Linked DNA regions of Methylosinus trichosporium OB3b. The protein of the gene in region 1 interacts with the protein of each later gene in a pairwise test. Links are inferred from orthologs where the notes say so. Each region holds a gene or a part of one and is shown on either strand. Other genes may lie near its edges.

Evidence for each region.
Region 2: the proteins of rplI (region 1) and lon interact in binary tests that used the Escherichia coli proteins (3 or more experiments, as listed by UniProt). The link is inferred for Methylosinus trichosporium OB3b from one-to-one orthologs.

The regions. Positions count from the first base shown.
Region 1 is NZ_CP023737.1:416,578-422,685, reverse strand. The notes cover bases 1,073-3,909. They hold rplI (50S ribosomal protein L9), read right to left. Parts: upstream 2,856-3,909; coding sequence 2,289-2,855; downstream 1,073-2,288. Other genes in these bases: CQW49_RS02015 (DUF2232 domain-containing protein), read right to left, coding at 2,901-3,909; CQW49_RS02025 (replicative DNA helicase), read right to left, coding at 1,073-1,990. Outside these bases: CQW49_RS02030 (glutathione S-transferase family protein), read left to right, coding at 1-365; more of CQW49_RS02025, read right to left, coding at 485-1,072; more of CQW49_RS02015, read right to left, coding at 3,910-3,914; CQW49_RS02010 (hypothetical protein), read left to right, coding at 4,113-4,400; CQW49_RS02005 (ABC transporter permease), read right to left, coding at 4,459-6,108.
Region 2 is NZ_CP023737.1:3,365,321-3,371,688, forward strand. The notes cover bases 1,056-4,152. They hold lon (endopeptidase La), read right to left. Parts: upstream 3,766-4,152; coding sequence 1,345-3,765; downstream 1,056-1,344. Other genes in these bases: CQW49_RS16135 (HU family DNA-binding protein), read right to left, coding at 1,056-1,090; clpX (ATP-dependent Clp protease ATP-binding subunit ClpX), read right to left, coding at 4,016-4,152. In the rest of the region: CQW49_RS16125 (COG3904 family protein), read right to left, coding at 1-513; more of CQW49_RS16135, read right to left, coding at 806-1,055; more of clpX, read right to left, coding at 4,153-5,278; CQW49_RS16150 (6-phosphofructokinase), read right to left, coding at 5,616-6,368.

The DNA.
Region 1 (6,108 bases):
GCGGCGGCAAGGTCGTCCCTCTTGATCCCGCCGCGCGCATCGCCGCACTGACGCTGCAATCGCTCGGCGACGGAATCAATGACGCGGCGCTGCTCATCCGTTACGAGGTCACGCGCCCGGAGAATTTGCGCGACCCCAAATGGATCGCCTTGCAGCAGGGCAAGATCGACCGCGCTCTCGCCGAGCTGAACGCGCGCTCGCCGGCCTTTCCGGTCACGGTGGGTCATGTCGCGCTCGCCTGCGCGCTCGGCTATCTCGATTATCGCTTCGGCGGCGAATGGCGCGCGGCGCATCCCGCGCTCGTCGCCTGGCTCGACGAATTTTCGCGCGCGGTTCCGGCCTTCGAGGCGACGCGCGTCGCCTGAAAGACTCGGCCCCACCGCTCTGGATTGCTTCGCTTCGCTCCTCGCAATGACGGCCGTCATTGCGAGGAGCGAAGCGAAGCAATCCAGAGCGGCGGGGCGCGTCCTCGCCGACGCGCGCCTCACATCCGCGCCGGCAGCTTGTCCTCCTCGGCGAGATTGGAGAAGCGCGTCAGCTCGGCCTCGAAGGCGAGCGTCACCGTGCCGGTCGGGCCGTGGCGTTGCTTGCCGAGAATCGCCTCGGCGCGGCCGTGCACGCGCTCCATCTCGTTCTGCCAGGTGATGTGCTCCTCCGTGCCTTCGCGCGGCTCGCGATTGCGTAGATAATATTCCTCGCGATAGACGAATATGACCACATCGGCGTCCTGCTCGATCGAGCCCGATTCGCGAAGATCGGAGAGCTGCGGCCGCTTGTCGTCGCGCGATTCGACCTGACGCGAGAGCTGCGACAATGCGACGATCGGCACGGCCAGCTCCTTGGCCAGCGCCTTCAATCCGGTGGTGATCTCGGTCAGCTCCTGCACGCGATTGTCGCCGCGCGACTTGGAGCCCGACAGCAATTGCAGATAGTCGACGACGAGCAGATCGAGCCCGCGCTGGCGCTTCAAGCGCCGCGCCCGCGCGGTGAGCTGCGCGATGGAGATGCCGCCGGTCTGGTCGATGAAGAAGGGAATGCTCTGCATCTCGCGCGCCGCGTCGGTGATGCGGCGGAAGTCATCCTCATTGATGTCGCCGCGGCGGATCTTGTACGAGGCCACGCCGGATTGCTCGGCGATGACGCGCGTCGCCAATTGCTCGGCCGACATTTCGAGCGAGAAGAAGCCGACGATCCCGCCATTCACCGTCTTCAGCGAGCCGTCCGGCTGCTGCTCGGACTGATAGGCCTTGGCGATGTTGAAGGCGATATTGGTGGCGAGTGCGGTCTTGCCCATGCCGGGGCGGCCGGCGACAATGATGAGATCCGAGCGCTGCAGGCCGCCCATCTTCTCGTCGAGATCGGTGAGCCCCGTCGCCGTGCCGGACAGATGTCCGTCGCGCTGATAGGCGCTGCTCGCCATGTCGATGGCGGTGACGAGCGCGTCGGAGAAGCGCTGGAAGCCGCCGTCGTAGCGGCCGGTCTCGGCCACCGAATAGAGGCGGCGCTCGGCCTCTTCGATCTGCTGGCGCGGGGTCGAATCGATGGGCGCGTCATAGGCTGCGTTGACGACATCCTCGCCGATGACGATCAATTCGCGCCGCACCGCGAGATCGTGAATGGTGCGGCCGTAATCCTCCGCATTGATGATCGTCGTCGCCTCGCGCGCGAGGCGGGCGAGATAGGCCTGCATCGTCAGCCCGCCGGGCAGCTCGATGTCGCCGAGATGCGTCTTCAGCGTCACCACCGTCGCGACGCGGCCGGCGCGGATGATCTGCGAGCACACCTCGAAGATGCGCCGGTGCAGCTCCTCGGAGAAATGCGCGGCCTGCAGAAAATCCGACACGCGGTCGAAGGCGTCGTTGTTGACCAATATGGCGCCGAGCAGCGCCTGCTCGGCCTCGATGTTGTGGGGCGGCGTGCGATAGCTCGGGGCGTCGAGCGGCGCGACCTGCAATGTCCGCAGGCCCGGCAATTGTTCGATTGCTGGCATGGTCTCTCGCGTCTGGCGCTGAAATGTCTTCGACGCCGTGAGGACTAAACGCGACGAGCGCTCGAAAGGACGGAGCGGACTTTGCCCGAATGGGAGCGCGGCGCCAATGACAAACATCACGCCGCCGCGGCGCTGCGACGGGCTTGTGAGTCATTTCCACACGCTTAGTGAAAATGAATCGACGATTCGCGGAATTGCGGTTGAGTGTGGCAGTTCTGCAACGGCGCCGCCGAAGCAAACGGCCGAAGGCGTTTTCGCCTCCGGCCGTCGCTGATTCGGTTGGTCCGAAGCGAGACTTTTAGAGCTCCACGTCGCCGGCCTCGGCGAGCGCCGCGCCGACCTCGAGACCGAGATCGTCGAGCGTCGTCTCCTCGCGCGCCGCGGCGGCCTCGCCGCGCGCCTGGCGCTCGGCCTCTTCCGTCGAGCGGGCGACATTGACGATGATCTTCACCTCGATCTCGGGATGCAGATGCGCCGACACGGTGTGCAGGCCGAGCGCCTTGATCGGATGCTGCAGGTCGATCTGGTCGCGGCTGAGCGAGAAGCCGCCGGCGGTCGCCGCCTCGGCGATGTCGCGCGTCGCCACCGAGCCGTAGAGATGGCCGCTCTCGCCCGCCTGGCGGATGATCACGAAGCTCTGCCCCTCGAGCTTCTCGGCGACCCCTTCGGCCTCCTTGCGGGCGGTGAGATTGCGCGCCTCGATCTGGGCGCGCTGCGTCTCGAAATGTTTCTTGTTCGATTCCGTGGCGCGCATCGCCTTGCCGCGCGCAAGCAGGAAGTTGCGGGCATAGCCGTCGCGCACGCGCACAGTCTCGCCCATCTGGCCGAGCTTGGCCACGCGCTCCAGAAGAATCACCTCGACCATCGTCTTCTCCTCATGTCTCTCGTTGATGTTGCGCCCGTCGCTTCGTCAGCCGCGCCGTTCCTGCGCGGCCGCCCGCTTGCGGGCGCGGAAGGAGAAGGCGGCGTCGGCGACGCCGACGGCGGTGAACAGCAGGATCGGCCAGCCGAACAGGCCGATCGTGAAATAGGCGACGAGCAGCGCGACCGTGCCGATCTTGGCGGTGCGCAGCAGCATATGCGCGACGGCGAGCCCTTGCAGCGCCAGCGCGAGGCCGAGCGTCTCCGCGACGATGAGGGCGATCTCGCCGGGGAGATCGCCGACCGCGGCGAGGGTCGCCGCGACGACGAACACGGCGGCGACAGGGCGCGGCAGCGTGAATTCGGCGGCGATGTCCGGCCAGCTCGCCGACAACAGGCCCGACGCCTTGACCAGCTTCCCGGCGCACCAGAGATTGAGCGAATAGATCAATAGCGCATAGCCGGCGATCGTCGCCGGAAAGGCGAAAGCCGCGACGCCGGAGAGGCGCGCAGCGTCGAAGCGGTCGCCGAGGTCCTGGCCGCGGAACATATCCTCGATGATCAGAAACGCTTTGGCGCGCAGCGGGTTGATCGCTTCCTCGAAGCTGCCGAAATAGATCGACGCGGCGATGACGGCGACGCTGAACGCTACCGCCAGCGCGACGCTCGCGCCGAGCACGGCGATGGCGGCGCGATTGCCGGCGACGAGCTCGCGGCCGCGGAATGGAGCGCCGAGCGCGATATAGCAGGCGAGAATGGCGGGGATCGCCAATATGCCGGCATAGACGAGGCCGAACGCCGGATTGGGCCAGATCGACAGCAGCCCGGCCGCGATCAGGGCCGCGGTGGCGCCTTGGCGCAGCCCGAAGCCGAGCGCGACGATCATCAGCGGCAGCGGCGCGAGATGCGCGAGCAGCAGCCCGGCGAGCGTGCCCTTGGTGAGCACGGCGAAGACCGCAGCCGCCGCCAAGCCGCCGCCGAGCGGGGCGAACATGTTCGGCAGCGAAATATCGCCCTTGTCCGGGGCCGGCGGTTTCTTGCGTTCGGGCAGAAGTTGGGGCATGTCCGATTTTACACAGCTGCGAGGGCGCGCGCGATTATCTCGCGTCCAGCCTCCCGGACGCCGCGAAGCCCGCCTTTTAAGGCCGCAGCGCCCCGGGAGCAAGGGTTTCGGTCGATTTGGGCGCGTTTCGGCGTATTTTCGCCCCGTGGCCCCGCCGGCGGCGCTCGATTCGGCTGCCGAGAGCGAAGGTCGAGAGAGATGGACGCGAAGGCGAAGCCGGTCCGTATTTTCCAGGCAGGGGACGAGAATGAGCGTCGCATTCGACACTTGAAATTCGTGGAGAAGCTCGAGGCCGGCGGCTTCACGCATGCTCGAGCCAAAGCGGCCGCCGAAGCGTTCGCCGAGGCGACCAGCCAGGAGCTGGTCACGAAGAGCGATTTGAAGGAAGCGCTCGCCGAGCTCAAAGTCGATATGGTTCGCTGGCTCATCGTAACCCAGATCGCGCTCGCCGGCGTCCTTCTCGCCGCCTTCAAATTCGTGCGGTGAGCGTTGTTTCACGGCGATTCGACGGTTCTCGCGAGCGATCCGTCAGGCTCGCCCACCTCTAGCGGCGCCGCAGCGCCGCGCCCGGCCGTCGCCCGAGCGCGCGCCAGCTGCCGGCGAGGCCGAGCGCGATGGCGAAGACGAGCGCGCCGAGCATCGTCGCGGCGACCGGCCCGGGCCGGAACACGAAATCCATCCGCATCAGCGTCGTCAGGATGAAAGCCGCGGCGCCGCTGCCGGCCGCCACGGCGACCGCGCCTGCCGCGGCGCCGAGCAGCGCGAATTCGATTCCATAGGCGCTGATCAGAAAGCCGCGCGTCGCGCCGAGCGTCGAGAGAATCACCGCGTCGCGCAGCCGCGTCTGCTGCGAGGCGGCGACGGCGCTGCCGAGCGCCAGCGCGGCTGTGAGAATCGCAATGGCCGCCGCGCCGCGCGCCGCCGTGGTCAGCCGATCCGCGATCTCCCCGACGGCGTCGAGCGCATCCTTCACCCGCAGCGCGGCGATCATCGGAAAGCGCTTCGCGACCTCCCGCGTCAGCCGCGCGTCGCGGCCATCGTCGCGCCCGTCGAAGGCGGCCGTGACCATTTGCGAATAGGGCGCGTCGGCGAAGGCGGCGGGCGAGAACACCATCATGAAATTAATGCCGAAGCTGCGCCAGTCGACGCGCCGCAGATTGGCGACGCGCGCGGTGAGCTCGCGGCCGAGCGCATTCACCGTGATCTCGTCGCCGACCGCGAGGCCGAGCCCTTCGGCGACCCGCGCCTCGAGCGAGACCAGGGGCGATTCGGGCCGGTCCTCCTCCGCGCGCCACCAGGAGCCCGCGGCCAGGGTCGAGCCTGCAGGCAGGGTTGAGGAGAAAGTGACGCCGCGATCGCCGTCGAGGGCCCAGGAGATATCGTCCGGCGGCTTCAACGTCTCGACGCGCGCGCCCTTCACGGCGACGATGCGCCCGCGCAGCATGGGCGCCTGCTCGATCCGCGCGTCCGGCGAGAATGAAGTGAGAAAGGCGGAAAATTCCGCCGCCTGCTCCTTCGGCACGTCGATGAAGAAGAAATTCGGCGTGCGGCCGCGCTCCCTCGGCGCCAGCTCGGCGTGGATGGAGGCTTCGACCAGGGCGAGCGCGACGAGCAATGTCTGCGTCAGCCCGATCGACAACACGAGCGGCGCCGCCAGATTTCTGGGCCGGCGGATATTGGCGATCGCATGGCGCAGCCGCAGGCTCGCAAAGCGCGGCGCGCGGGTCGCGGCCAGCACGACGAGGGCGGCGACGCCGCGGAGCAGCAGAAAAGCGGTTCCAGTCGCGGCCGCATAAGCGGCGGCGAGCCGCAGATCGGCGGCGAAGGCCAATATCGCGCCGATGAGCAGCGCGACGCAGGCGAGCGAGGCGGCGGCGAAGAGCCGCGGCGTGCGCGTCTCCTCGGTCTCCTCGCGCAGCAGCCGCGCCACCGGCGTCGCATAGGCGCGGCCGAGCGGGCCGAGTGCGAAGATCAGCGTCACCAGCAGGCCGCAGAGCGCGCCGATGGCGAGGCTGCGGAGGTCGACGCTGGGCGCGAAGGGCAGGCCGACGGCGCCGAGCGCGCGATCGAGCAGAAAGGGAAAGGCCGAGCCGAGAGCGAGGCCGCCGGCGATGGCGAGGGCGGCGACCAGCAGCACTTCGGTCAGCGCAATGGCGAAGACGCGCGAGGCCGGCGCGCCGAGCGCCTTCAGAAT
Region 2 (6,368 bases), 2.9 Mb from region 1 along the record:
CCCGCCGTCGGCGTAGCGGCGCTCGCGCAAGGCTTCGCCGCTCATCGGGTCGACGCCGTCGACATAATTGAACATGCGGTGGACGCCGACGCGGCTCTGGCGCGGAATGACCCGCTTCAGCCCGCCCATCAGCGCATAGACGCAGGCCGAATAGCAGCGGCCCGACACCAGCGGCCCGCCCTCGGCGCCGACGCGCGCGACCACCACCGCCATGCCGAGCTTGCGCAGCTCCTGGCCGAGCGACATGGAGGCGACGACTTTGCCGCCGGGGGAATCGATGAGCAAGATGCTCCGCAACGGCTCCCGGCTGGCGCGATTGCGCAGGAATCGCAAAAAGACGTCGGGCGTGTCCTCGACGATCTCGCCCTCGGCCGCGACCACCTGCGGACAGCGCCCGCCGCAATGGGAATCGGCCAGCGTCACCAGACGAAACGACATTTCGTCGGCGCGGACCGGCGCTGTTGCGGCGGCGGCCGCCGCCAGCGCGATGAGAACGACAGGGAGGATGTTCATTCGATGCCCGCTCGGCGCTCCGCTGTGTCGACTCCGAGGATCCCGCGTTGAATTGGTGGGCGGTGACGGACTCGAACCGCCGACCCTCTCGGTGTAAGCGAGACGCTCTACCAACTGAGCTAACCGCCCGTCGCGTCCTCCGCAGCCGGAGAACGTGGGACAGGTTTACGGACAGGAGCCCTTCGGCGCAAGATGGCGCCGGCCGTCATGAGCATCCGCCGGCGAGGGACGCGCCCCGACGGCGAGTGGAAGATCGGTCCGCTCGGCGACGAGCGGCGCGAGGCTCCAATCCTCACTTGGTCTTGTTGAGGGCCGCCTTCAGCGTTGCGCCGGGCTTGAAGCGGGCGCTCGTCGATTCGGGAATCTGGATCTCCTCGCCGGTCGCCGGATTGCGGCCGACGCCGGCGGCGCGCTTCTTGACGGAAAAGGTGCCGAAACCGACGAGCCGCACTTCCTCGCCCTTCTTCAGGGCCATGGTGATGCCTTCCAGAACGGCGTCGATGGCGGCGGTGGCGGCGGCTTTCGACGTGTCGGTCGCCTCGGCGACATGCTCGACCAGCTCCAATTTGTTGACCATGGTCTCAGATCCCTTCTCTTTCCGCCGGGGAGCCGGGCGTCGAAAGGGCGAGCGGCCACGAATCGTCAAACCCGGCGTTCGAGAGTGATGTGCCGGAATGTCAGCAAAAGCAAGGGTTAGAACGCCGCGACCCGCCGCAATCCCTGTGAAACAGGGGCGGCGGGCGCTGTTTTACGCGCAAAGCTCTGGAATTCCCGGATCGGCTGATCGACCCGCGCCGCATGTCTCACGGCGCGAGCCTCGAGCCTCGGCGATCAGTGCGCGCGAACGCCGGCCGCATCCTCCTCGACCACACGCGTGATCGGGGCGGGCTCCTCCCAGACGATCGGCGTCGGCTGACGCACGAGCGCATGCGCGAGCACCTCGTCCATGCGCGAGACCGGCACCACCTCGAGGCCGTTCTTCACAGAGTCCGGAATATCGGCCAGATCCTTGGCGTTCTCCTCCGGGATCAGCACCTTCTTGAGGCCGCCGCGCAGCGCCGCGAGCAGCTTCTCCTTCAGGCCGCCGATCGGCAGCACGCGGCCGCGCAGCGTGATCTCGCCGGTCATGGCGATGTCGCGACGCACCGGAATGCCGGTGAGGATCGACACGATCGTCGTCGCCATGGCGGTGCCGGCCGAGGGACCGTCCTTGGGCGTCGCGCCTTCCGGCACATGGACGTGGATGTCGCGGCGGTCGAACAGCGGCGGCTCGATGCCGAAATCGACGGCGCGGGAGCGCACATAAGAGGCGGCCGCGGAGATCGACTCCTTCATCACATCCTGCAGATTGCCGGTGACGGTCATCTTGCCCTTGCCCGGCATCATCACGCCTTCGATCGTCAGCAGCTCGCCGCCGACGCCGGTGACCGCGAGGCCGGTGACGACGCCCACCTGATCCTCGAGCTCCGCCTCGCCATAGCGGAACTTATGCACGCCGAGGTAATCGGTGATGTTGTCGTTGGTGACGCGAACCTTCTTGCCCTTCTCCTTGGAGAGGAGAATCTCCTTCACCGCCTTGCGGGCGAGATTGGAGATCTCGCGCTCGAGGCTGCGCACGCCCGCTTCACGTGTGTAGCGGCGGATCAGCGTCATCAGCGCTTCGTCGTCGATCGCCCATTCGTCGGCGGAGAGGCCGTGCTTCTTGACCGCATTGGGAATGAGATGCTTGCGCGCGATCTCGGCCTTCTCGTCCTCGGTGTAGCCGGCGATGCGGATGATCTCCATGCGGTCCATCAAGGGCGCAGGGATGTTCAACGTGTTCGACGTCGTCACGAACATGACATTCGACAGATCGTAGTCGACCTCGAGATAGTGATCGGCGAAAGTGGCGTTCTGCTCGGGATCGAGCACCTCGAGCAGAGCGGAGGACGGATCGCCGCGGAAGTCCATGCCCATCTTGTCGATCTCGTCGAGCAGGAAGAGCGGGTTGGACGTCTTGGCCTTGCGCATCGACTGGATGATCTTGCCGGGCATGGAGCCGATATAGGTGCGGCGGTGGCCGCGGATCTCGGCCTCGTCGCGCACGCCGCCGAGCGACATGCGCACGAACTCGCGGCCCGTGGCCTTGGCGATCGACTTGCCGAGCGATGTCTTGCCGACGCCGGGCGGGCCGACGAGGCACAGGATCGGACCGGTCAGCTTATTGGCACGGCTCTGCACGGCGAGATATTCGAGGATGCGCTCCTTGACCTTGTCGAGGCCGAAGTGATCGGTGTCGAGCACGTCCTGCGCCGCCTCGAGATCGCGCTTGATCTTCGATTTCTTGCCCCAGGGCAGCGCCAGCAGCCAGTCGAGATAATTGCGCACGACGGTCGCTTCCGCCGACATGGGCGACATCTGACGCAGCTTCTTGAACTCGGCGACCGCCTTGTCGCGCGCCTCTTTCGAGAGCTTGGTGTTCTTGATCCGCTCCTCGAGCTCGGCGAGATCGTCCTTGCCGTCCTCGTCGCCGAGCTCCTTCTGGATCGCCTTCATCTGCTCGTTGAGATAATACTCGCGCTGCGTCTTCTCCATCTGGCGCTTGACGCGCGTGCGGATGCGCTTCTCCACCTGCAGCACGGAGATTTCGCTCTCCATCAGCGAGAGGCATTTCTCCAGACGCTTGGCGACGGAGATGGTCTCCAGCACATCCTGCTTCTCGGCGATCTTCACCGAGAGATGCGAGGCGACCGTGTCGGCGAGCTTGGAGAAATCCTCGATCTGCGTGACCGCGCTGGCGATCTCGGGCGAGACCTTCTTGTTGAGCTTCACATAGGAATCGAACTCGGCGATGACCGAGCGGCCGAGCGCCTCGATCTCGACGGGCGCTTCCGTGTCGTCGCCCAGCGTCTCGGCGTCCGCCTCGTAATATTCATCGGTGCGCGTGTAGGTGCGCACCTTGGCGCGTGCGACGCCTTCCACCAGCACCTTCACAGTGCCGTCGGGCAGCTTCAGCAGCTGCAGCACCGAGGCGAGCGTGCCGATCTGATAGATGGAATCGGCGGCCGGATCGTCGTCGCCGGCGTTCTTCTGCGTCGCGAGCAGAATCAGCCGATCGGATTTCGTCACCTCCTCGAGCGCGTGAATCGATTTTTCACGCGCGACGAACAGCGGAACGATCATATGAGGAAAGACCACGATGTCGCGCAGCGGCAGAACCGGGTAACTCTCGACCGCGCCGGGCGCGATGGAATTCCGCTTTTCGTTCGTCATTTCGTGTATCCTGTTCCGTTTCGCACTCCGCACGGGCGGGTCGTGGCGGGGCTATGACGCATGGAAGGCAAGCAAGTTCCGGGCTAGTCGCCGACTGAAACAGCCGCCTTCGCCGCTCGCGCTTTGAAGGCTCTACGCAACAAATGGGCCTGGCGGCGCCGCACTTCAAGAACGCTGGAAAAACAACCGACTGCGACTTGGTCGCGGGCGGGAGCGGCGAAGAATGCGGCCGCTCCTGCCGAAATTCGCGTCACGCGCTGGCGCCGCTCTTCTCGTTGCGCTCGGCATAGATGTAGAGCGGCCGCGCCTTGCCCTCGACCACTTCCGGACCGATGACGACCTGCTCGACGCCTTCGAGGCCCGGCAGCTCGAACATCGTGTCGAGCAGAATGCCTTCCATGATCGAGCGCAGGCCGCGCGCGCCGGTGTGGCGCTCGATCGCCTTGCGCGCGACCGAGGAGAGCGCCTCGTCCTGGAAGGTCAGCTCGGTGCTCTCCATCTCGAACAGTCGCTGATATTGCTTCACCAGCGCATTCTTCGGCTCGGTGAGGATGCGCTTCAACGCCTCCTCGTCCAGATCCTCGAGCGTCGCGATCACCGGCAGACGGCCGACGAATTCCGGGATCAGGCCGAACTTCAGCAGATCCTCCGGCTGCACATGGCGGAAGATGTCGCCGGTGCGGCGCTCGTCCGGCGCCTGCACGGTGGCGCCGAAGCCGATCGAGGTGCCGCGGCCGCGCGAGGAGATGATCTTCTCGAGTCCGGCGAAGGCGCCGCCGCAGATGAACAGGATGTTGGTCGTGTCGACCTGCAGAAACTCCTGCTGCGGATGCTTGCGCCCGCCCTGCGGCGGCACGGAGGCGATGGTGCCTTCCATGATCTTCAGCAGCGCCTGCTGCACGCCCTCGCCCGACACGTCGCGGGTGATCGAGGGATTGTCGGACTTGCGCGAGATCTTGTCGATCTCGTCGACATAGACGATGCCGCGCTGCGCCCGCTCGACATTATAGTCGGAGGCCTGCAGCAGCTTCAGAATGATGTTCTCGACATCCTCGCCGACATAGCCCGCCTCGGTGAGCGTCGTCGCGTCGGCCATGGTGAAGGGCACATCGAGAATGCGCGCCAGCGTCTGCGCCAGCATGGTCTTGCCGACGCCGGTCGGGCCGATGAGCAGAATGTTGGATTTGGCGAGCTCGACGTCGCCGTGCTTGGTCGCGTGATTGAGCCGCTTATAGTGGTTGTGCACCGCGACCGACAGCACGCGTTTCGCCTGCGCCTGGCCGATCACATAATCGTCCAGCACCTTGCAGATCTCGCGCGGCGTCGGAATGCCGTCGCGCTGCTTGACGATGGACTTGTTCTCCTCGCGGATGATGTCCATGCACAGCTCGACGCATTCGTCGCAGATGAACACCGTCGGCCCAGCGATGAGCTTGCGCACCTCGTGCTGGCTCTTGCCGCAAAAGGAGCAGTAGAGCGTGTTCTTCGAATCGCTGCTGCCGACCTTGCTCATGTTCCAGTCTCCTGACGGATCGGCCCGCAGATGCGAATCGAACCAACCACACTCGATATCAGCGTCGGCCTAACAAAACGTGCAAGCAGCGCTCCGCCTGTCGTTCCGCCGGGACCCGCGACGCTTCGGCGTCGTGCTCGGACCTCAGTTTATAAGTCTCGACGCACTATGCAACCACGACGCCCGGTCATAAATCAAGCAAGAATCGAGCCTTGGGTAGGGGTGGAGGACGATTTCCGGTCAACGAACCCTTCCCCGAATCGAACCAATTATAAAATCAACAACTTCCGTTGGCGCTCGGCGGGCGCTCGGCGGCTCCGGGCCTCCCGCGGCGCTGTCACTTTTTCAAAATCTTGGCGACATGATTGTGTCGCAGACGAAAAGCGTCGGGCATTCCGGAGCCGAGCAGCGGACGCAGATAGAGCCTGAACGCGTCGGTCACATCGGTCCCGCTCTCGCTGATGAACTCGTCGGGCATGACCTTGGTTTTGCCGGCGACCGCCTCCAGAGGCGTGAGCTGGTAATCGACCGAGTAGAAGCCAGTGCGGTGAATCGTCACGGAGCCGTCGCGGTCGCCCCATAGCGCGAGCTGCACCGCCTTCTCGCCCACCTCGCGCGCCTCGCGCTGGTCCACGTCGGAGACGCAGCCGACGAAGCTGCGCTGCACATAGCCGAAAGTGTCGGCGCGCACGCGCTTGAAGCCGAGCTTGGTCTTGACGAGCTCGGTCAGCATGTCGGCGAGAGCGCCGCCGCCGAGATGCACATTGCCATGCGCGTCCTTCTCGATCTGCTCGGCGAGCTTGGCCGCGATCGGCGTGTGATTCGCGTCGGCGATTCCTTCGGACACGGCGACGACGCAGCGGCCGTAGCGGTCCATCGTCGCTTTCACATCGGCGAGGAACTTCTCGGTGTCGAACGCGCGCTCGGGCACATAGATGAGATGCGGCCCATCGTCGGGGAATTTCTTGCCGAGCGCGGAGGCGGCGGTGAGAAAGCCGGCGTGGCGGCCCATCACCACGGCGATATAGACGCCGGGCAGCGCCCAATTATCGAGATTGGCGCCGGCGAAGGCCTGCGCCACCCAGCGCGC